DNA from 3 places in the Oceanobacillus timonensis genome. Region 3 is predicted to be linked to each of the others. Evidence: predicted binding sites of a transcription regulator. Region 3 holds the regulator's gene; each other region holds the start of a gene.
What was found. Region 3 encodes LexA, which represses DNA repair genes until DNA is damaged. Its sites were predicted from a motif close to CGAACATATGTTCG; they were not measured.
Positions count from the first base shown of each region.

Region 1: a site for LexA is predicted at 5,608-5,621, ahead of B7E05_RS06585 (Y-family DNA polymerase). Genes of this name have one in related genera too.
Region 2: a site for LexA is predicted at 2,145-2,158, ahead of B7E05_RS00820 (ImmA/IrrE family metallo-endopeptidase). Genes of this name have one in related genera too.

Region 1 covers NZ_LT800497.1:1,361,815-1,370,297, forward strand. Annotated here, with positions in the region: gene B7E05_RS06555 (CD3337/EF1877 family mobilome membrane protein) at 1-461, shown strand, start outside; gene B7E05_RS06560 (bifunctional lytic transglycosylase/C40 family peptidase) at 458-1,498, shown strand; gene B7E05_RS06565 (conjugal transfer protein) at 1,516-2,427, shown strand; gene B7E05_RS06570 (zinc metalloprotease) at 2,606-3,193, opposite strand; gene B7E05_RS06575 (hypothetical protein) at 3,195-3,824, opposite strand; gene B7E05_RS06580 (DUF3231 family protein) at 4,225-5,235, shown strand; gene B7E05_RS06585 (Y-family DNA polymerase) at 5,688-6,944, shown strand; gene B7E05_RS06590 (DNA ligase D) at 6,972-8,483, opposite strand, start outside.
Region 2 covers NZ_LT800497.1:65,338-73,820, forward strand. Annotated here, with positions in the region: gene B7E05_RS00805 (dicarboxylate/amino acid:cation symporter) at 1-794, opposite strand, end outside; gene B7E05_RS00810 (helix-turn-helix domain-containing protein) at 1,313-1,546, opposite strand; gene B7E05_RS22490 (helix-turn-helix domain-containing protein) at 1,698-2,069, shown strand; gene B7E05_RS00820 (ImmA/IrrE family metallo-endopeptidase) at 2,180-2,647, shown strand; gene B7E05_RS00825 (DMT family transporter) at 2,690-3,607, opposite strand; gene pflB (formate C-acetyltransferase) at 3,844-6,099, shown strand; gene pflA (pyruvate formate-lyase-activating protein) at 6,195-6,941, shown strand; gene B7E05_RS00840 (TcaA second domain-containing protein) at 7,267-8,394, opposite strand; gene B7E05_RS00845 (DUF5105 domain-containing protein) at 8,413-8,483, opposite strand, start outside.
Region 3 covers NZ_LT800497.1:2,612,221-2,620,703, reverse strand. Annotated here, with positions in the region: gene recN (DNA repair protein RecN) at 1-1,613, shown strand, start outside; gene spoIVB (SpoIVB peptidase) at 1,860-3,053, shown strand; gene spo0A (sporulation transcription factor Spo0A) at 3,399-4,181, shown strand; gene B7E05_RS12765 (hypothetical protein) at 4,429-4,689, opposite strand; gene lexA (transcriptional repressor LexA) at 4,879-5,499, opposite strand; gene B7E05_RS12755 (YneB family resolvase-like protein) at 5,900-6,550, shown strand; gene B7E05_RS12750 (DUF896 domain-containing protein) at 6,753-6,986, shown strand; gene tkt (transketolase) at 7,078-8,483, shown strand, end outside.

The DNA.
Region 1 (8,483 bases), 1.3 Mb from region 3:
CTAAAGAAAATCGGCTGCGGGAAAATACGAAACGTAGCAGTAAACATCGACAAACGATTGCCGAAAAACGACAAGCCTTAGATAAAAATCAAAAAAGAACAGCTTTTAATACAATGAATCCAACACCGAAGCAGCCTGCTTCTCCTTCAAACGCAGTGAAACAAAGGACGAAAGAAAATGAAAGAAAAATTCCTGAAAACCATAAGAGAAAACAAACAGCCATACCAAAAGAAACACTTCAAACGTTACGAAATCCAAAGAGAAAAGCGAATCAACCTTACAAAACAGCTACCAAAGAAAATCAAAGTAAAAATGTAAGATCGAATCGAATTTCAAAGCAACCACAAAAATCAAAAGAAAAGCCACAGGTGACAAAACGCCCTGTTCTCCCTAGAAAACGGACCAAAATGCAGCACAGACCGCCACGTCAGAGACAAACGGTTAGGAAGAAACGTTTATGATTTTTTTACGAATGAAAATCATGTTGATTGTTGGTGGAATAGGCTTATTGGCTTTTCTTGGTTTACTAGCTTTTGTGGCTATATTTATTTCCGATGAAGACGGAGACTTTGATACTTCTACGGAGATTGGTTCATCTGGGGAATTAAGTAATACCGAATTAACAGAGGATGTATTGGCTCATCAAGAAACTGTGGAAAAATACGCTGAGGAATATGATATAAGTGATTATGTTCCTGTCTTGCTCGCAATTATTGCAGTAGAGAGTGGCGGAACTGCGGAAGATGTTATGCAGAGTAGCGAATCACTCGGATTATCTCCCAATTCGATAGATACAGAAGCATCCATTGAACAGGGAACAAAATACCTTGCGGAGCTATTGCAATCAGCAGAAGAAAAAGATGTCGATGATTCAACCGTCCTTCAAGCATATAACTACGGGGGCGGTTTTATTGATTATGTGGCAGAGAACGGAAAATCGTATAGCTTTGAATTAGCGGAAAGTTTTGCAAAGGAGCAATCGGGAGGAACGAAAGTTAGCTATCCTAATCCAATTGCAGAGGAAAAAAACGGTGGATGGCGTTATCAATTTGGCAATATGTTTTATGTCGATTTATTAGAACCATATCTTCAAGAATCAAATGAAACGTCATCTTTTGGAGATGAAACTTTTCAGCAAGTAATGGAGGAAGCCTTAAAATATGAAGGTTTTCCATATGTTTTTGGCGGTGATAATCCAGATACTTCTTTTGATTGTAGCGGTTTGATGCGTTGGGTATATCAAAAAGCAGGAATTAACCTTCCTCGAACTGCACAAGAACAATATGACGTAACAGAATCTATTTCTTTATCGGAAGCTGAACCGGGTGATTTAGTTTTCTTCCATTCCACATACTCTACTGCAAATTATGTGACGCACGTTGGAATCTACGTTGGCGATAATCAGATGTATCAAGCTGGTGATCCGATTGGTTATGCGGATTTAACAACAGATTATTGGCAAGAACATCTAATTGGCGCTGGACGTATTAATAATTAAAGAAAGGACAGGATAGCATGAAACTTCCTTTTAATAAAAAAGATAAAGAAGTAAAACCAAAGAAAGAACCAGAGAGAAAGATAAAAACCATAGGGAAACGAAAAAAATCAGTCATTTTTTTATGGATACTACTTGTTAGCAGCTTGGCTTTTGGAATCTATAAAAACTTTACTGCCATCGATCAGCACACAATTCATGAAGTGGAAAAGGTAGAAACAAGCATCATAGATACGAATGCCATTGAAAACTTCACCAAACAATTTGTGCGAGATTACTATACTTGGGAAAATGAATCAGAGAAATTAGAAGAACGAAAAGACAAGCTTCAAAGGTACTTGACAGAGGAATTGCAAGTTTTAAATGAGGATACGATTCGAGATGATATTCCAACCATTTCCACTGTTGAGAATATCAATATATGGTCCGTTACCGAAGAAGAAGATAATACTTTTTCAGTTGTATATTCTGTGCGGCAAAAAATAACAGAAGAAAAAGAAACCACATTTACAAGCTCGACCTATCGTATCTTGCTTCATCAAGATGAACAAGAAAATCTAGTTATTACGCAAAATCCAACAATGTGGACCCAGCCTGAAAAGTCTAATTTTTCACCAGATCAGGTGGAAAGTGATGGGTCAGTTGAAGCTGCTACCGAAGAAGAAATCAATGAGTTTTTAGAGACCTTTTTCTCTTCCTATCCAACGGCTACGGAACAAGAGCTTGCTTATTATGTAAAAGGTAACGTATTACCGCCCATCGAAAAAGAGTATGTATTTTCTGAGCTGATTAATCCGGTTTATCAAGCACAAGATAATCAGGTTAAAGCATGGGTTACGGTGAAATATTTAGACCAGGGAACAAAAGCAATGCAACTTTCACAGTATGAACTTACCTTAGAGAAAGATTCAAACTGGATAATTGTAGAGTAAACTATTTAATCACTGTTGAGAATTCTTAAGTATAAATATTTTTTATTCTTGAGTTTTATTGTTTTATAACATTATCTAGTATCGGTTAAATAACTTTATTGAATCAAAAAATAAAAGTACCTCTTGTCTAGAATTTTTCAATTAAGAGGTACTTTTATTCAAGTAGATATATAATTTTTTATTGTACAGCTTCTCTAGCTCCTGCAATATCGGATGAAGTAGGTGAAGTAACAGTTCTCGAGGAATATCCATACATTAGTTTATTTGAATTACTATTTTCATATAAATCAGCTAAACCAATAGTGTGCCCCATTTCATGAGCTGCTGTTCCATTATTTTGTGAAGCACTTCTATCATTCATTACGTAAGTGTTGTAACTAATTTCCCACCTATCCTTATGGCTTGTGCTTGAATTGTACCAGCTTCTAGTAGTAGCAACCACATCTTCATCTGGTCCTCCATGTGATGTTACTAAATTATCTGAAGAAACTGCTTGTGTAATATTTGTAACTCCAGTATCATTCCATCTATTAACACCTACATTTGTATATCCTGCATACGCTGTATCTAGCGCAGGATCTAATCGATAAGTGTAACTACTAGTTCCTGCATGTCCTGGATTACTGCAATTCACTATCCATCCCGTACTTTCCGAACCACTATTACAATTAGCTCCAGAATGAGCGCTTGCAGTATATTCAACAAAAGCTAATGAAAATAGTGTGATTATAACAGCAATACCAATTGAGAAGCACTTTTTAAACATTTTAGTTACCTCCTTCTAAATTGTTTAACAAGTTAATAAGCTTCTGTTTATCCAAAACCTGTTCATCTGTTGCCATTTTCAATTCCTCTGTGGATGTATTAAGTTCATTCACATTGTCTGATTCTGCATCTCTCAATTCTGGTATGGAATTAACTAATTTTACAACGGTATCATCATCAAGTACTTGAAAGAATCCAGTTTCTTCTCCTATTATCCAGTAATCTGAGTTACTTTCACTAGTTTCATTTAAAAAGAAAATATACTCTTCTCCAGGTTCAAAAAATTCATTATTATTAATAGACCATTCACTATCTCCAAGTTGTTTAATAGTCACTGTCTCGTTAATCGGCTCACCTTCAATAGATTCTGTTACATCAACACGAAACACAGTATAAGGTACTGGTTCTATGCTAACTTCCTCTACCTTTTCTAAAATAGTTACTTGAGCAATTAAATCTGCATCTTCTGTAGCGTTCTCCAAATTAAAAGGTATAATCTCAGCATCGATACCTCCTGGCACTATTTCATCTGTATCATCTGATTCAGAAACATTAGGATTGCTGGTCTCATCTTGTTGGTTGCAAGCAACTAATAAGAATAAAACAGTGAAAAATAATACTAATTTTCTCATCGACCATCTTCCTTTCTTGTAATTTAATGTTTAGAGTATCGGTACAGAACTAACAAAGTATTATAGATTGGAAGTTTCAATTTTAATTTTTTTCATTAAAACACTCCCAATAATATATACTTACATATTAGCATGAAATTCATCAGTATTTCCCCTAAAAATTCCCTAAAAAATTCATTGCGGTATCCCGAAAAATGACAATATTTATTATTTTCTATAGTCAGTAAATATGTACTAATCTTAGGTTCATATATGTTACTTGTCAGCACACATTATTTTAAACCAAGCAATTTAAGTAGTTATGATGTTCACAGATAATAATAATAAACCTCTGTATATTTTACGTTTAATTACATAGAGTAACTAACCAAATAGTTATTGAAAAACGGAGGATTTAATTATGGACCAAGAAAAACAAATAAGGTTGACTTCTGGTGAAATAACACAGCTTTGGATGCAGTACATAGAGGATAGTGCTAGCGTATGCACACTAGGCTATTTTTTAGAAAAGGCTGAAGATGCAGAGGTTAAACCTGTAATAGAACACGCTTTGCAATTATCAAAAACACATGTAAAAAAAATTACGGCAATACTTAATGAGGAAAAATATGTGCTTCCTCATGGTTTTAAAAAAGAAGAAGATGTTGATTTTACTGCACCAAGATTATATTCCGACAGTTTTGCATTAATATATATACATCAAATGGCTTCTTTAGGGACTGAATCATATGCATCTAGCTTGTCCTTTGCTGTAAGGTCAGATATTACTGCCCATTATAAAGAATGCTTAATAGAAACAACGGTATTACTCGAGATGACAAAAGATTTATTGTTATCAAAGGGCTTATATGTCAGAGCGCCATACTTGCCTAATCTTGAAGAAGTTGACTTTGTAGAAAAGCAAGGTTTTATATGGGACATTTTAGGTGAAAAAAGACCATTAACAGGATCAGAAATAGGTCACCTTTATGCTAATATTCAAAGAAACGCTTTAGGAGCAGCTTTATTAACTGGATATAGTCAAGTTGCTAAGTCAAAGGAAACTACAAAATTTATACTAAGATGTATAGAAGTAGCTAAAAAGCATATTACATTGTTTAGCGAAAAATTAAAGGAAAGTAGTCTGCCCGCACCGATGACATGGGATACAGAGATGACGACAAGTACTACATATACGTTTTCTGATAAAATGATGATGTTTCAAACAGCTGCTTTGATTTCGACAAGTATTGGCTTTTATGGTGTAGGTATTGCTCAAAGTCCTAGGGCAGATTTGGGTTTAATGTATAACAGATTATCCGTTGAGGTACAGAAACTTTCAGAAGATGGAGCTAATATCATGATTAAAAATAAATGGTTAGAACAGCCTCCTATGGCTCCAAATCGTAAAGATTTAGCAAAAGATAATTAAAGATAAGGTAATAAATAACAATATCAGACACGTTTAAAAATCTAATTAATAGCTATTACAAAACAAATGATCTATTTTCCATAATGTACTAATTTAATTTTATCACTCAAACTTGATTGGGAGCGCCTTCGATATAGTTAATAACTACATCGGCTGCTCCTTCTTTTATTTTATCCACCTCCTTGTTTCCCGGGTTTTCAAAATCAAACATTAGACAATCTTCATCGTATTAATGAGGATATCTAATATAAAGGTACATTAACAAGAAAATATAGACTAATGCAGTATTTGTATTAAAAGCATGAAATAATTGGATAAATAAAAAAGCATTTCTTCTATTGAATATAAGAACGTTTATTCGTATAATATATACAAACATATATTCGTAAGGAGAGTTTGCTGTGGATGATATTTTGATGATTGATTATAGAAACGAGCCAAGGCGAGATATTATGTGTATAGATGCGAAGTCATTCTTTGCAAGTGTTGAGGCTGTCGAAACAAATCAAAATCCTTTAACAGCCCGGATTGCGGTTGTATCCAAACCAGATAATCAAGGTGGTTTGGTTTTAGCCTCGTCCCCTCTGGTAAAAAAAGAGTATGGAGTTAAAACGGGAACAAGGGTTTACGAGATCCCGCGTAATGCAAATATAGAAATTGTTGAACCTCGTATGGCATTGTATTTAAAAAAAAATTTAGAAATACTACGCATTTTTAAACGCTACGTTGCCAATGAAGATTTGTTAGTTTATTCTATCGATGAATCATTTCTTGATGTCACTAAAACACATAAGCTTTTCGGTAGTACTCACGATATAGCGAAGAGAATACAGAATGATGTATGGAGAGAACTTGGGTTAGTATTGACTGTTGGTATCGGCGATAATCCCCTTCTAGCCAAGTTAGCACTTGATCACCAAGCGAAACATGATGAAACAAACGGTTTTATTGGCGAATGGCGATATGAAGATGTTCCAGATACAGTTTGGAAAATAAGACCCTTGACCGATTTTTGGGGTATAGGGGGAAAGACGGAAGCAAAGTTAAATCGAATGGGCATTCGCAGTATCGAGGACCTATCACAATTTAATTTAAGGAAACTAAAAAATAATTTGGGTGTGATTGGGGAACAGCTTTTTTTTCATGCGCATGGAATAGATCGCACACTACTATCAGAGGTTTATAAACCTAAAAGTACATCATTTTCCAGAAATCAGATTTTAAACAGAGATTACAAAGATATGCACGATATTGAAGTTGTCATTAGAGAGATGACAGACGAAAATGTAGCTAGGTTAAGAAAAAATTATCTGATGACTAGCGTTTTGAAATTGTCCATTGGATATTCTCGAGATGTAGTACAATCCGGTTTTAGTCAACAGATGAAAATTGTCCCGACCGATTCATCAAAAAATTTGAAAGAATATATGGTATATATCTTTTATAAGCATTACCAGGAAAATACACCTGTAAGAGTTGTTAACGTAACATTTGGTGGTCTAAAGCATAAACAATCATTGCAACTTAATTTATTCGAGCCGGCGGAAGAGACAATCCGAAATGAAGAATTAGACAAGACTATAGACTTTATACGACGTAAATTCGGATATACTTCTCTGCTACATGCTTCTAGCTTACTTGATGGTGGCATGGCTAGATTTCGCGCTAAACTAGTCGGTGGTCATAGAGCTGGGAATGATGTTAAATAATAATATAGCCCCCAAGCATGAGGGCTTTTAATCTTTAACCATTTTCAACACCTTATCTAGTTTTTGTTTTCTACCCGTTTCGAAATATCCAGCAAATGGGCATCCTATTTCACGAACGCGTTCTATTGTGTTCGCGATTGTGAATGCGGTTGGTTTTAAATCTTCATTCACCTCGTACCAATATAGAGGTGTTGAAACAGTGCCTTCTTCTGTCATCCTTGGTGAGTATGGAGAAACCAATGTTTTATCTTGACCATGTTGCACATAATCTATATACAATCTTCCGTTTCGATTTTTTTTCAAACGTTCGGTAGTAAAATCATTTGGATATGCTCTTTCCAAAGTTTTAGCTACTGCCTCTGTAAAAATCCCTGCCTCATCGTAAGTCATGCTCCCCTCTTTTATAGGGATATATACTTGCATTCCTTTATTTCCAGACGTTTTTACAAAAGAAACAAGGTTTAAATCATCTAACATTTGCTTCAATAATTTTGCTGCTTTTACTGCCAAAGCAAAAAGATTTCTATCAGGTGGATCCAAATCAAATACAATTTCTAACGGAGTAACTTGCCCAATTCGTTGAAAAGGCACATGATATTCAATTGAACCATGGTTTGCTAACCAAACTAAACTTTCTAACTGATTGCATACAATTAAATCTTCAATAGTATCAGATGACAAAAAGTCTGGTGCGTAGTCTGGAAGACTTTTTTGAAAAAACGATTCCTCCTCTATTCCGTCTGGGCATCGGATGACTGTTAAAGCACGTTGTTTCAAAAATGGCAGCATCCAAGGTGATATTTCTCTAATATAAACCAAAAGGTCTTTCTTTTTAAAAACATCCGGCCATAAGTATTTATCAGTATTTGATACTTCAATCGGCAACTGTGCCATGTCTAACTGTAATTTATCTAGCGTGCATTCTGTATATGAAATATTGGGGTTAATACTTTTAAAATTAGGTTCTCTTAATTCACTACCGTATAAATCTAATGTATTGATTATGCTGGTTATAGCTGGTGGTAGATGATAACTGCCCTTAACTAATTTCCCTTGCTTCTTAAAAAGCTTTTGCACCGTTTCCGCTGATTCCTTCAGCAATCCATGTTTGCATGTTCCAACACTTATTAAATTATCATCCTCAAGAACATCAACAGCAAAATAACCGTTACTGGGGTTATACTCTGTTAAGATACATTGAATCTCTCTCCAGTTTTTAATCTTAAACCAATCATGATGATTCTTTCCCTTTTGATACGTGCTGTTTACTTTCTTTGCTACAACTCCTTCGCTTTTAGATTCAGAAACAATCTTTTGGATTTCTTCAATAGATGTAAATGTTTCTACATATTTTAAAACCTCATTATCAGGGATTGGCTCTAAAAGTTGGTAAAGAATTTCTTTTCGTAAAGATAAATTATTTTGAGTAAGTTTCTTCTCTCTTATTTCTGTAATATCGAACACCATCAACGTTGCCGGTCTAGCAGCCGACTGTTTTTCAATCCTATCAATACTTTTCATTCTTCCCCGTACTTGGAT
Region 2 (8,483 bases), 2.5 Mb from region 3:
CTAAATCCGACCACCATTGCCGGGAAAAATACCCGGAAAAATTTAATGGGGTTTCCACGCCCTATTAACCAGACAGCAAGAGAATACACAATGAAAGCATGAAGTAGCAACCCTGCAATAACAGTTAACATATAGCTCAGCATGGAACCAATTGCATCCAGTCCGGCATCACCGATAGCTGAAGCAATCAGAGCAAACGCCCCATACGGAGCAAATCGCATGATTACCGTAATTAACCAGTTTAATATTTCGTTTGCCTGTTCAAATAGTTGATAAATTCCTTTTGTCTTATTACTTAAAAAGGCCAAAGCAACCCCGATAAAAATAGCAAATGCAATAATCTGTAACATTTCTCCGGATGCCAGCGCTTCCATTGGGTTCTCCGGAATAATATTAATCAGTGTATCCATAATTGGCGGGGTTTCATCCGGTGTATAATCAGCATCTGATGTATCAAAAACTCCCGTAGACCCCGGCTTAACCAAATAACCCAGACCTAATCCCAAAGAGATGGCAATGGCTGTTGTGGTTAAGAAGAAGGCAACTGCAGATATACCAATTTTCCCTAATTTTTTCGGGTCTCCAAGTCCAGCTGTTCCTAACGCGATGGATACAAATACAAGCGGAACAACTAACATCATAATGAGATTGATAAAAATTTGGCCAATAGGATCTAATATGTATTTATCCAGAGGTCCAAAAAAACTTTCAGGAGCAAATGTCAGCGCCACACCAACAATGGCACCTGCAATCAAGGCGATCAATATTCGTTTCGTTAATTTTTTCGAATCCATATTTGCTCGTCCTTTCGTTACGTTTTTGAGCATGAAAATATATGTTGGAAAAGCTACAAATTGATGGAGCTTTTTATGCTGCACTCGATAATGATTCACTATTTATTCGGAGATAAAAACATAGACTTCTTGGATTTTCTCTGCTGTTGAGGTACCTACACGTTTTACAGGGATTATTTCTAATTGCAAAGTAAGAAAGATAGATCGTAATGCAAAAGCCAGGCATTAAGAAAGACGCTTTTCATACATATAATCTTTCACAGAACTTCTTGAAGAATTTACAAACTTTACCCTTTTTTTTATAGAATAAAACACATCTTTTTTTAGCTAATAAAAAACTACCTCCTTCTTTAACGAGGAGATAGAACCTAAATTACAAATTATAACAGGATAAAATTTTTCAGATTGAGAGATTTTCTATGAGGAAATATCTATGTGGCGCTCTTCACAATATCACTATCATGCAAGCTCGTTGAGGCGTCATTTTTCTAAGGTGTTTAAAATCTCTTGTTTTTATTTTATAAAAGCTCTTTGCATTTATTTAATGCATCATTCAGTTCCTTGTCAAATAACATTTTTACATCGATTTCTAATGCTTCTGCTATTTTTTCCAGCATATCTACATCAATTTTTGTCTTCCCTTTGGAAATATTGGTATACCATGCAGGCGTTTTGGAACATTTTTTCGCAATTTGTGTTTTTGTTACCTGTTTTTGCTGTCTGATAAACTCAATTTTCTCATGAATTTCCACTAAATCACTCCATCCATTATTTTTTTCTACTTAAAGTATAATTAAGCGTTTTGCGTAAGTCAATATATTAATATAATAAAATTTGCATTTCGCTTAAAAATAATAATGTTTTTATTAAAAATGGTATTATCTCTATATTGAGGTGGATACTATGAAAATTCTTTCCCAAAGATTAAGAGAAGCGCGAGAAAAAGCGGGACTAAAACAAATTGAGGCATCAAAGCTTCTTGGCATCTCAAACGGTACTTTATCTGGCTATGAAAGAGAATATCGTGACCCAGATACGGACAGTCTACATAAAATGGCGGAGTTATATGGTGTTTCTGTAGATTGGCTTTTAGGTAAATCGACGACATCTCCCTCAAAAAAAGATACTTCCCTGCCCGAACCAATGTCTGAACAAGATACGGTAATGTTTCGTAATTGGAAGCGCATGACAGAGGAAGAAAAACAAGAGGCATTAAATGTGATACACTATATTTTATACCGAAAAAACACAGATAACGGGAATGCCAATCAGTAAGAATAGGATGTATCATTTTCATAATAAAGAAGCTAAAAAGGTGTAGGTACTACTCCTTTTTTTAGCACGTTAAACCGAACGTATATTCTCAATTAAAGGAGGGAAATCGGATGTGTTATTCAGATGTAGAAAAGTTTGTTGAAGCATTATACAAGCAGCTGGATATTCAAGACCCGGAGGAACTTTCCATTTCTGCTATTGCAGACGCTTTAAACATTGAAATTATTTATTCGGAGTCCATCAGCATGCGGATAGATAACTTTATTGTCCTTCCCTGCTCGACGCTTCAAAATAGGTGGCAAATCTTCGGACATGAACTATGCCACTATTTTTTCCATGAAGGAGATCAGCGTTTTATGCATTCTCTTTTTGTTGACTTACAAGAACATCAAGCCAACCATTTTGCGTATCATTTCTGTATCCCGACATTTATGCTGCAACAGCTGCAAGTACAACGTGTCGATGATATCCTGCAGTATTTTCCAGTTGAATTTTCCTTTGCCCTTCACAGGCTGCAGATGTATCAAAATACACATTTCACATTATACGAAAAGCCTGTTTACTACCTCGCCGTGTAAAAATAGAGCAGCTTTCTAATCGATAGAAAAGCCGCTCTATTTTTAAAAGAAATTTAATAATGCAATACCGCCGATAATCATCAACACAGCAATGATTCTTCTTTGGTCAATCGGATATTTAGGTAAGTTAAACATGCCAAAGTGGTCAATGATAAGTCCCATAACAATTTGCCCCAGGATAGTAGACATCAACGTCAGCGTCACACCAAGATAAGGCATTAGTATAATATTGGAAGCGATATATGCCGCACCGAGCGCACCCCCGGCGAAATGCCGTGGCTTTAATGTTATATCTCCGGAAGTACGGGTTATTTTGATTCCCTTATTCACAAGCATTGCCATGATAAATAACACGACAGTTCCTACGACGAATGATATGAAAGCCGCATAAATAAAAGAATCTACCTCATACCGCAAACTGCTGTTGATAGCTGTTTGCATCGGCGGCATCATTCCTGTAGCTAATCCGACTAAAATCCAAAGACGGGAATGGTTCTTCGCAGCACCTGCCTGTTTTTTCGCATTCATATATATAATGCCGGCAATCAACAGAAGTACACCAACAATATGCATCACATGCAATGGTTTTACATCTGCATCAAACCACCCGAATGTATCAATAAATAAGCCGATAACCATTTGTCCTGTGACTGTTGCAATCACTGTCACAGCCGCACCAATTCTAGGTAACAAGATAATATTTCCTGTCAGAAAAATAACACCCAGTACCCCGCCGGCAAACCAGACATACGAATAAGATTGTGATTCAAAAAACGTTAGCGTAAATTTATCGAGGTTCATCATCAGATTAATGATAAATAAAATAATCGTGCCTGTTAAAAAGGAATAAAAAGATGTCGGTAAAACAGCTTTGGTAAATAGAGTCAGCCGATTATTGACCGCTGTCTGCATTGGAACCATCATACCTGCAATCATTCCCACGAGAATTAATATATACAACGATGAAACCTTCTTTCTGCAAAAGGATGTTAAAAATAGCCAATATCTTTATTTTAGCAAAGATATCATAGAAAACAATCATCACGCCCCATTTTCGTACAAACTTAAAAAATGAATATTTTTTGAACTTTCATGAATTGTGAAGTATTTCACTTGTTTTTTATTTTGAAACCGTTATAATAAAGATAGGGATTATTGTGAAATATTTCACAATAACCAAGAGGAGGGATTTTATTATGAAAGTGGCAGAAGACTTAGTGAGAAAAGTTCCTTGGGACGGTTTCGTTGAGGGTAACTGGCAAAAAGAAATCGATGTTCGTGATTTTATCTTACAAAATTATCATTTGTATGAAGGAAAGGAAGATTTTTTAGCAGGACCTACGAAAGCAACAGAAGAGCTATGGAAACAAGTCATGCAGTTAACCAAAGAAGAGCGTGAAAATGGCGGCGTCTATGATGTAGACACAAAGGTTGTCTCCACGATTACCTCCCATGGCGCAGGTTATTTGAATCCATCATTAGAAAAAATTGTCGGCGTACAGACAGATGAGCCTTTTAAACGTGCTTTAATGCCATTTGGCGGTATCCGCATGGCTGTGGCTGCTGCAGAATCCTATGGCTATCATGTCGATGATAATGTTGTTCAAACCTTTACGGAACACCGAAAAACGCATAATCAAGGTGTCTTTGATGCCTATACACCCGAAATCTTGAAAGCTCGAAAAGCAGGTATTATCACAGGCCTCCCCGATGCTTATGGGCGCGGACGTATTATTGGAGATTACCGGCGTGTTGCCCTATACGGAGTGGATGATTTAATACAAGCAAAGAAAAAAGATTTTTCCCTCATCGGTAACGGCACCATGACCGATGACATTATCCGTGAACGGGAAGAAACCTCCGATCAAATTCGTTCTCTAAAAGATTTGAAAAAGCTTGGAGAAACGTATGGATTTGACCTTGCCAGACCGGCACAAACAGCACAGGAAGCCTTCCAATGGCTCTATTTAGCATATTTGGCTGCAATCAAAGAACAGAACGGTGCTGCCATGAGTCTGGGGCGTGTTTCTACATTCTTAGATATTTATATAGAGAGAGATATTAAAAATGGGGTTATAACAGAAGAAGAAGCGCAAGAGCTTGTTGATCATTTTGTCATGAAGTTGCGTCTCGTAAAATTCGCCAGAACACCGGATTACAACGAATTATTCAGCGGAGACCCGACTTGGGTGACAGAATCATTAGCAGGTATCGCAGAAGATGGACGTCCGCTTGTTACAAAGAGTTCTTACCGTTTTCTGCACACATTAGATAACTTAGGTCCAGCACCAGAACCAAACTTAACTGTACTTTGGTCTGCCAAACTGCCGGAAAACTATAAAAAATATTGTGCAAAGATGTCAATTAAATCAAGTTCCATCCAATATGAAAATGATGACATTATGCGTCCGATTTATGGCGATGACTATGGCATTGCCTGCTGTGTATCTGCCATGCGCATCGGGAAACAAATGCAATTCTTCGGTGCACGCGCCAACTTGGCAAAAGCACTGTTGTATGCGATTAATGGCGGCGTAGATGAGAACTTGAAAATGCAGGTCGCTCCAAACTATGCGCCGATTACGTCAGAATATCTGGATTACGACGAAGTGGTCGAAAAATATGATAACCTCTTGGATTGGTTATCCGGATTATATGTCAATGCACTAAACATTATCCATTATATGCATGATAAATACAGCTATGAGCGTCTGGAGATGGCGCTGCATGATCGTGATGTATTACGGACCATGGCTTGTGGTGTAGCAGGATTATCCGTCATTGTCGATTCTTTAAGTGCTATTAAATATGCGAAAGTAAAAACAATACGCGATGAAGATGGGCTAGTCGTTGATTATGACATCGAAGGCGACTATCCGAAATACGGTAATAACGATGATCGTGCAGATGAGATTGCTGTCAATCTCGTCAAAGACTTTATGAATAAAATCAAGAAACATCCGATGTATCGCGATGCCATACCAACACAGTCTATTTTGACGATTACTTCGAATGTTGTTTACGGAAAGAAAACAGGGAATACCCCGGATGGACGTAAAGCAGGAGAGCCATTTGCTCCAGGGGCAAACCCATTGCACGGCCGCGATAAAAACGGCTCCCTGGCTTCTTTAAGTTCCGTTGCCAAGCTGCCATATCAATACGCATTGGATGGCATTTCCAATACTTTCTCCATCGTACCGAAAGCGCTGGGGAAAGATGAAGATACCAGAACAAGCAACTTAGCGGGCATACTGGATGGTTATACTGCCAAACACGGGCATCATTTGAATATCAATGTGCTCGACCGTGATACCTTATTAGACGCGATGGAACATCCGGAAGAATATCCGCAGCTGACAATCCGAGTCTCTGGATATGCGGTCAATTTTATTAAACTGACAAGGGAACAGCAAATAGACGTGATTAACCGGACCTTCCACGAAAGCCTGTAAGGTTCGTGAGCGAAGACAATAGCAGGCGCTCAACAAATCATCTGGGCGCTTGCTGCTAAATGATTTTCAGCATCGGAAATAAGGGGGAGAGCATCATGAAAGAAGGAAGAATTCATTCCATTGAAACATGTGGAACCGTCGACGGACCCGGGCTGCGTTATGTTATCTTTACCCAGGGTTGTCTATTACGTTGCAAATTTTGTCACAATCCTGATACATGGGATATGGGAGCAGGAAAGAAAATGTCTGTCCAAGAACTGGTGAAAGACATTAAAGATTATCTTCCATTCTTTCAGTCTACGAATGGAGGCGTAACTGTCAGCGGTGGAGAGCCTCTGCTTCAGGTAGAATTTTTACTCGATTTATTTACCGAGTTGAAAAAACTGGGCGTACACACCACTATCGATACTTCTGCCGGATGCTTTAACCGCTCTCCTCACTTTATAAAACATTTGGATAAAGTATTGGAATTAGCGGATTTGGTATTACTGGATTTAAAGCATATTAATCCCAGCGAGCATAAGGAGCTCACCGGACTCTCCAATGAACACATTATCGATATGGCCCGCTATTTAGATGAAAAACAGGTGCCTGTCTGGATCCGGCATGTGCTCGTTCCCGGCGGCAGTGATAATGATGTATACTTGCAGCAGCTCTCCGACTTTATTGCGACGTTGCATCATGTCGAAAAAATAGAAGTCTTGCCTTATCATAAATTAGGCGTCTATAAATGGGAAAATCTCGGTTTGGACTATCCGCTCGCAGGTGTGGAACCACCTACTGAGGATCGGGTGAAGAATGCAGAGGATATTTTGAATCGGGTGAAAGTGATATATCAATAGGAAATCGATTGGTATGTACTATCCTTTATATATATGTAAAGAGCCGCTTCTTTTCTGGGAGCGGCTCTTATTGTAGCTACTTTTTCATAAATGATTGCAGTCTACCATATGAATAATCTGATCAAAGAGATTTATAGTTTTTCTAAATTCGAATGCATTCGTTATATTCAAGCGCTGTTACCGTAGCTCTCATTCATTTATTATGTAGCAACCTGTTACTTCTTCCATTAAAAATATCCCCTTATACACCATGCATATAATAAGGGGATATTTTTATTTCATCGTACCACTATGTTATAAACATCTTCATTTAGTGACGCTATAATCAGATAGTAGTGCCTTTATCTGTTCGATTCCATTTTAATACGGGTGGGTCTTCTATCATCATATCCTGTGTATTTTCCCAATCTTGATGTTCCTTATCCGTTGCCAGCGTATCCTCGAAATCTGAAATAAGCCATTCCTTTTCATCTTCATCATACGTCAATTTGTAAAAACGAACAGAGTGAAAAGAAGCGTCTTCAACCGTATCTTCTTCTATCAACTTTATTTTTTCATTATAGGATACAAATGCAGTTACTTCCGCACTCCAATCACCATTAAAATGGCTGATATCAAAATCATCTAAGTTTACAATGGCACCCTCATACTGTGACTGAATTTCATCGATATGCTCCCTAATCGTATCAAATTCGTTGTCCACCAGCATTTGCTCGCTTCCAATCATTCCCTCTACATTTGTAAATGTCGATAAATCAAATTCGGATGTCATCCATTTTGACATATCACTATTAAATGTATCAAGAGCCTCCATAACATCTCGCTGTACCGTTTCATTTTCCTTCACCAGTTTATCTGTATCAATAATTAAACTGACTTGATCATTTCCCCAAATATCCATTTGACGCTCATCTTTAATGGTCCCTAAATTATTCTGAATCGTAAGAGCAATCTGATAGTCACCTGGTAAAAACGGTCCATAAACGCCATCATCATTTTCCTCAACTGCATGTTCCAGACCTTCTATTTGAAGATTTACCTCATCGTTGTCATTTTGTCCACTTACTTTAATAAACGCCGTATTTACATATAATTTATAATCGGGATAAATACCCCATTTTTTTCCGTCCTCTACTAAACTGATTTGTTGACTTGTTGCAGAAAAATCATCTTTTTCAATTTGTTCATTTAACCCATCTTGAATCACTTGATAGCTATTATTATTTTTCTTAAGATATGCAAGCAAGGGCTGAATGGAACCGTTACTGACTTCTGCATCATGATCATCTGCAACAAGCAAACCATCTAACGATTCAGCGTTTTCCTCCGCAATCGCTTCATCTAGTGCTTGAACGACTTTATCAGGCTTACTAAGTTGTTGGAGAGTAATAAGGATAGCTATAACAACGCAAGCTAGCGAAGCAATTAGAATATACAGCCATTTTCTCTTCACTATCTCATCATCTCCCTATTATAAGGATCCTTCTGAAAAAGCTTCAGCTAATCGCTCACTATTCCAGTCAGATGTATCAACAGACCATT
Region 3 (8,483 bases):
CCGGTGAAACAGGCGCAGGGAAATCCATTATCATTGATGCTATCCAATTATTGGCTGGTGCAAGAGGTTCGGTTGACTTTGTTCGACATGAATCAAATAAAGCAGAGATTGAAGGATTGTTTTTCATCGATCACGAAAAACACCCTATTTACCAAGTCGGAAAAGCATACGGGATTGAAATCAGCGATGAGCAAATTGTGCTCCAACGGACGATAACCTCATCCGGAAAAAGCATCTGTCGTGTGAATAGTAAATTAGTGACACTGGCTATTCTCCGTGAATTTGGAAAGACATTGATTGATATCCATAGTCAGCATGAGACGCAATCATTAATGGATAATGAGCAGCATATTGACTTTTTAGATCTTTATCTCGGAGATGAGATGAAAGAAGCTAAAAAGGATTACCAGAATATTTATGAACAACTGGAAAAATGGAAGAAAAAGTACCGCAGTTTGAATGATAATGAACAAGAGATGGCGCAACGTCTTGATTTGCTTCAATTTCAACAGCAGGAATTAACAGAAGCACAGCTTGTACCCAATGAAGATACAGATTTAGAAGAAGAACGCAATCAGTTGGCAAATTATGAAAAAATACACCAATCGCTTTCTGACGCTTATTTTGCTTTGTATGGCGAACAACGCGGATTGGATTTAATCAGCCAGGCGCAGCGTTCCTTGCAGGATGCCTCTGATTTGGATCCTTTTATTGCCGAAATATTAGATAACATCTCCAATCATTATTATATGCTGGAAGAAAGCACATATGACATCCGTAATTATCTTGACCAACTGCAATATAATCCGGAACGTCTGAATGAGATTGAGCAACGAATCGATGAATTAAACAGATTAAAACGGAAATATGGTTCAACAGTGGAAGAAATGACAGACTATTTAGGTCGAGTGGAAGAAGAAATCGAACAGATTACAAACAGGGAATCGCATTTAAATACACTGGTCACTGAAATTGATGAGCTGGAAAAAGATGCTTTATTGGAGGCAGATCAGCTTCATTATTTACGAAAGCAGGCTGCTGAAGAATTAACAAAAGATATTCACCGGGAATTGAAGGATCTTTATTTGGAAAAAACGACCTTTTCCATTGATTTTGAGGACTCTGCACAACGAAAGCTGAAATCAAACGGCTATGATAAAATATTATTTCGTATTTCCACTAATGTTGGCGAACCTTTAAAGGATCTTACAAAAATCGCTTCAGGTGGCGAGTTATCAAGAATTATGCTTGCCTTAAAGAAAATCTTTTCAAAGCATCAAGGCATTACGAGTGTTATTTTTGATGAAGTGGATACAGGTGTCAGTGGAAGAGTCGCCCAGGCGATTGCTGAAAAAATCCATGAAGTTTCGTTAGAATCACAAGTTCTATGTATTACCCACCTTCCTCAAGTTGCTGCAATGGCAGATACGCATAAATTTATCCAGAAAAAAGAAAAAGAAAACCGCACTTTTACTTCCGTCGTCGAATTAAATGATAAAGAACTAATTGAAGAGTTAAGCCGAATGGTTACAGGAACAAAATTAACTGACACTGCGAAAGAACATGCGAAGGAAATGGTAGCATTAGCGGACCGTTTTAAAAAATCAAATTAAAGGGATAAAAACCTGGAAAAGCCGGACAATAAAAGTACCGGTTTTTTCTTTTTCCTATACTTACAAATTCCGTCAACAGCGTGTCCGTTTGCATCCGAGGAATAACACACTATACATTCGTTTATCCATTTTTTTAGAGGAAAAGATACACATATCACATAGGTTGTTCCAGTTTAAACTGCCCTCCAACTGCAAAAAGTATAGGTACAGAAAGATCATATTTTTTGTAAGAGGAGGAGACGATTCATGCAGAGACCAAGCAAGAACAAGTGGATATATCTCATTAGCCCGCTTTTATCACTTGTTTTTATGTTATTTTTTATTTCCCCTTCCGTTATCCACGCAGAAACTTCCATGCAAGGATATAAAGAAGTATTTCAAGACCATCCCATCCTTCCCTTTTTCAATAAAGGAGAACGTACAAATAAGGAGGATAATGATAAACAGTACCAAGACCTGGAAGATGTCAGAATCGTACCAGGGGGACAATCCATCGGCGTACAATTAGAGACAAAGGGTGTACTGGTGGTCGGACATCATCAAGTGAAAGTATCAGAAGGAGCAAAATCTCCAGGGGAAACCGCCAAAATAAATGTCGGTGATACGATTGTTGAAATAAATGGACAGAAGATAAACCATATGACAGATATCAAACCGATTGTTGATCATAGCGGTAAAGAAAACAAAGCGCTGCAAGTCAAATTGAAGCGTGGAGATAAGTTTATGGAAACCAACTTACAGCCTGTTTTTGATAAAAAAGAAAAAGCTTATAAAATTGGTTTATATATCAGGGATACGGCAGCAGGTATTGGCACAATGACTTTTTATGATCCGGAATCAGGGAAATACGGTGCTTTAGGGCATGTTATTTCCGATATGGATACAAAGAAACCGATTGATATTAAACAGGGATCGATTATTCATTCATCTGTTACATCCATTGAAAAAGGTGATAATGGATTGCCCGGGGAAAAACAAGCATCTTTTCAAACACAGGAAAAACGAATTGGTAATATAACGAAAAATACGGACTTTGGGATATTTGGAAAATTAGAGAAAGGGGTCAATCATGAGAAATATGAAGAATCCTTTCCCGTTGCATTGTCCCATGAAGTAAAAGAAGGTCCTGCAAAAATTTTAACAGTTGTAGACGGGGAAAAAATTGAAGAATTTGATGTTGAAATTATCAGCAGTGTTCCTCAAAAATCAGCATCTACAAAAGGAATGGTTATTCAAATCACAGACCCGCGCTTGTTAGAAGTAACAGGCGGAATTGTACAGGGAATGAGCGGGAGCCCAATTATTCAAAATGATAAAATTATTGGTGCTGTAACACATGTATTTGTAAATGATCCAACTTCCGGTTATGGTGTTCATATTGAATGGATGCTGGAAGATGCTGATATTATTCAGCCGGACGAGAATGAATCCGCAGCATAAAAGGAAGCTTTATTGCAGGCTATTCCTTCTTTCCAAACGCAAAGAAATAAGACTGTCATACAAAAACTTGTGATAACGATCGTTATCACAAGTTTTTGTATGACAATATGGACATAAATTGTTAAATTTTAAATTTCTTGAAAAAAATACATCTATATCTGTTATAATGAAAACGGATACAATAAAGCTTTAAATGTTTGTCGAAGGATGTTGAAAAACAGAGAAAAAGGGAGAATGCTAAAGAAAATCGAAATAAATCAAATTTATTTTGATTTTTAAGAGGATATTCTTATTATTTGTAGAATAAGTAATAGGTGCATAAAAAGCAAAAGGGAGGATTTTTTAGTGAGTAAAATATCAGTATGTTTTGTAGATGATAATCGTGAGTTAATCCAATTAATGGAGGACTTTTTTGGTCAACAGAATGAAATTGAAGTTGTTGGAACAGCATTAAACGGCAAGGATTGTATCACATTAATTGAGGAAAAGACACCAGATGTCTTGGTGTTAGATATTATTATGCCGCATATGGATGGTATAGCTGTATTAAGTGAAATTAAAAAAATGAACTTAACTAAAAAACCGCATGTTATTATGCTGACAGCATTTGGCCAGGAAGAGGTAATGAAGAAAGCTGTTGATTTAGGGGCTTCTTATTTTATTCTGAAACCATTTGACATACAGAACCTGGCTGATCAAATCCTTCAGGTACGGGGACTTACTGCTCCAAGAGTGACGAATATAACGAAAACCAATACAGATGATAAAAGGAAACAAGATTTGGAAGCAAATATAACAAATATTATTCATGAAATCGGCGTACCTGCGCATATTAAAGGATATATGTACTTAAGAGAAGCAATTACGATGGTTTATAACGATATCGAACTGTTAGGGTCCATTACGAAAGTACTCTACCCGGATATCGCCAAAAAGTTCAGTACAACTGCTTCTCGTGTTGAAAGAGCGATTCGTCATGCAATTGAGGTTGCTTGGAGCAGAGGAAATGTTGATTCTATTTCTGCTTTATTCGGCTACACCATTAATATTTCCAAAGCAAAACCGACGAACTCAGAATTCATTGCCATGGTGGCTGACAGATTACGTTTGGAACATAAGGTAAGTTAGTGGGGTATTGAACCCTATGTGTGATAGGATTTACATTACTTATATCGTATTTGCAAGCCCGCGCTTAGAAGCCGATAAGCTTCTTTTTAGGGCTATAAATAAATCGCTTTTTATCAAAAGACATTTTTCTTTATTGGCATGTAACATTTACCAGTAAAGAGAGGTGTCTTTTGTTATAGATAAATACGAAGCTGCATCGCTTCGAATCAAGTGAAGGGAATAAACGGAGATGTGAAAAATAAGTTATTTATCCAAGGATAAAAACTGTAATTTGGTACCATGCTGCAAGGGAAACGATGAGAAGAGCAGCAAGCATTTTGATGATGTTTTTCCGGGAAAAATAATTTTTGCCTGGATAGACTTCCAGAAAAGTAAGAATGAGCAAAAGTACTGATAGAAATGGGAGGGTCAAATAGTCAGCTACTTTGGTTAAATAAACAAGACCGAATACAAAGCTAATGATGATTATCGGAATATAAATCCATCTTTTTTTAATGATTTCCGTCAAGGCGATTCACTCCTTAGGCTTGTCTTTTACACAAACATATGAAGCGTACGCGCGATTTATGTTAAAAAGTTAACAGACATCTTTTAAATGGATGTCTGTTAACTTCTTATTCGTGAAATATTTGTATAGCTGTCTATAGGCCTCATTGGAATAGCACTTGTTTGAACAGCAGTTTGGGAGCTTTTTCAATTAATGGATATGGCGATATAGGCCGATAACTTTACCAAGAATCGTTACATTTTCATAATAGAGAGGCTCCATTGTCGGATTTTCAGGCTGCAGCCGGAATCGATTCTTTTCTTTAAAAAATCGTTTCACAGTAGCTTCATCTTCCTCGGTCATGGCCACAACAATATCGCCATTATCAGCAGAACTTTGCTGTTTAACGATAACCATATCATTATCCAGAATGCCTGCCTCAATCATACTTTCTCCTTCAATAATTAGTACAAACAGGTTATCATCCGGTCCGGCTGAAGAGCTGGGAACGGGAACAAATTCTTCAATATTTTCAATCGCAGTAATAGGAATTCCTGCGGTAACTTTACCAATTACCGGTACATAAATGGCTTTATCTCTGGGTGCTTCATTTTCATTACCATATATAACCTCAATTGCGCGGGGCTTGGTTGGATCTCTACGAATAAATCCTTTGTTTTCTAATCTTTCTAAATGACCATGAACAGTAGAGCTTGAAGCTAAACCGACAGCTACTGCAATTTCCCGGACAGAAGGCGGATAGCCTTTCTGTTCTACTTCTTCTTTAATAAAGTTAAAAATCATTTGCTGTCTTTTTGAAAGTTTTGTCATGATTTTCTCCCCTCTGGCATAGGTATTTGTTATTTACAGTATAGCATGTAATTTTATCTTTTACAAACAAACGTTCTAAAAAGTGTTGACAAGAACAGTTGTTCTTTATATACTATTTTTAGAACAGCTGTTCCGTGAATTTATAAAATAACTGAAGGGGAGTTTTAAAATGTTTGAAAAACTAATGAAGTCTGACGCGTTTTATATTGTAGCTTTTATTATTGCTTTACTTTTTTTATATGTAATGATGGTTACGACTGTTTAGGTTTTGGAACAGGATAACTTATTTCCTTGCTTATTTTATAACGTATTAATAGAATTTATAATGAAGGAAAATAAATGGTAAAAAAGGACAACCCGGGAAGTGGACAAGAACGGTTTGCCATTGGAGGATAGGACATTGAGAACGATTATTTATTGCCGGGTAAGTACGGATAAAAAAACACAGGAAACATCGCTTCAAAGACAATATGAAGAATTAACAGTCCTTGCTGAAAAATTAAATTTCACTGTCATAGATTGCATACAGGAAAAAGCCAGCAGTTATGATATCGACAGAGATGGTATATTTAAGCTTCTTGATTATTTTTCCCGTCAAGAAGCTGATTGTCTTTGTATTCAGGATGAAACAAGACTGGGAAGAGGAAATACAAAAATTGCTTTATTTCATCAACTTCGAAAAATGCAGATACCAATTTATACAGTAACGCATGAAGGAGAACTTGAACTGAATGAGGCGGATTCGATGGTGTTGGATATTGTTGGTATAGTAGAAGAACATCAGCGCAAATTACATAATATGAAAATAAAACGGGGCATGCGCAGGGCTGTAACCAATGGATATAACCCTCAAGAAAATTTAAACCATATCAATCAATCCCCTGGGAGAGAGCGTGCCGAAATTCCGATTAAAGAGATTGTCCGGTTACGCCAAAATAAATTAACATTTCAAGAAATTACAACGGTTTTAGAAGGACTCGGCTATCATGCGTCGAAGGCAACGATTCATCGGCGTTACCAGGAATATATCAATTCCTTGAATGATGACTGACAGTGACGTAATATAGAGAAGCAGAACAATAACTGCTCTTTATTCAGGATTGGAACTGGGACTATGTTTTTCTGTAGCGGTCATACTAACCTGACAACATTGCTATGCTTACTCGTCCCATCGAAAACCGTTTCGATTCCCTGTCCTGTTGCAACGTATTGACAACATTTTGAACGCTTAACTATAGAAGGAGGGACAAGTTATGTTGTCTAAAGATAAAATAGATAGAATAAATGTATTAGCGAATAAATCGAAAAATGAAGGATTAACAGAAGAAGAAAAAAAAGAACAGAAAGAACTTCGGGAAGAGTATCTGGCAAACGTACGGGGATCTTTCAAAAATCATTTAAAAGGGATGACGGTAGTTGACCCTGCAGGCAATGATGTGACGCCAAAAAAACTTCGTGATTATCAGGAACGTAACAAGAAACATTAGTAAGCCACATGGACTTAGCTTGTATCGTTCTGGATTTCATTATAAAATAGAGATATGAAAAGAATATGTTTGCAGTGGAAGGAGAAAAATAATGACACAACAAATTGAGCAATTATCGATTAATACCATTCGCACGTTAGCTATTGACGCGATTGAAAATGCAAGTTCAGGTCATCCAGGATTGCCGATGGGGGCAGCGCCAATGGCTTATACGCTTTGGACAGATTTTATGGATCACAATCCTAAGAATTCAAAATGGTTCAATCGGGACCGCTTTGTATTATCAGCTGGACACGGTTCTATGTTACTTTACAGCTTGCTGCATTTATCCGGCTATAAAGTATCTATTGGTGATTTGAAAAATTTCCGTCAATGGGATTCTAAAACACCGGGGCATCCGGAAGTGCATCATACGGACGGGGTTGAAGCTACAACTGGTCCATTAGGACAAGGAATTGCGATGTCCGTTGGAATGGCAATGGCAGAAGCGCATCTTGGCGCAACTTATAATAAAGAAGGATATAATGTAGTTGATCATTATACCTACGCGATTGTAAGCGATGGAGATTTAATGGAAGGGATTTCCCACGAATCAGCATCTCTGGCAGGACACATGGGGCTCGGCAAATTGATTGCTTTATATGATTCCAACGATATTTCATTAGACGGTGATTTAGATCGTTCCTTCTCCGATAACACAGAACAACGCTTTAAAGCATATGGCTGGCAAGTATTACGGGTAGAAGATGGTAATGATCTTGCGTCTATCCGTCAGGCAATTAAAGAAGCACAGCAAAATAAAGATCAGCCTACACTAATTGAAGTAAAAACGGTTATTGGTTATGGCTCTCCAAATAAATCTGCATCCAGCGCTGCGCACGGAGCTGCACTTGGGGCAGATGAAGTGAAGCTGACCAAGGAAAATTATAATTGGACGTATGATGAATTCCATGTACCTGAAGAAGTATATGCTGATTTCAAAGAAAAAATCGTCGATGACGGTTCAGATAAAGAAGCTGCATGGAATCAACTTGTAGCAGCTTATAAAGAAGCTTATCCTGAGCTAGGTAAAAACTTTGAACTGGCATTGAAAGGAGAACTTCCAGAAAACTGGGACGAACATTTACCAGTTTATGAGGAAGGATCTAAGCTGGCTACACGTGCATCTTCCGGGGAAGTATTAAATGCAGTTGCAAAAACTGTTCCAAACTTTTTTGGAGGCAGCGCGGACCTGGCTGGATCTAACAAAACAACAATCAATGATGAAACTGACTTTACAAAAGAAGATTATAGCGGACGTAATATCTGGTTCGGTGTACGCGAACACGCAATGGGGGCTGCGTTAAATGGCATGGCGCTTCACGGAGGACTGAATATCTTTGGAGGAACATTCTTTGTATTCAGTGACTATTTACGTCCTTCCATTCGCCTTGCATCTATTATGAATGCACCGGTAACTTATGTGTTCACACATGATTCGATTGCAGTAGGTGAAGA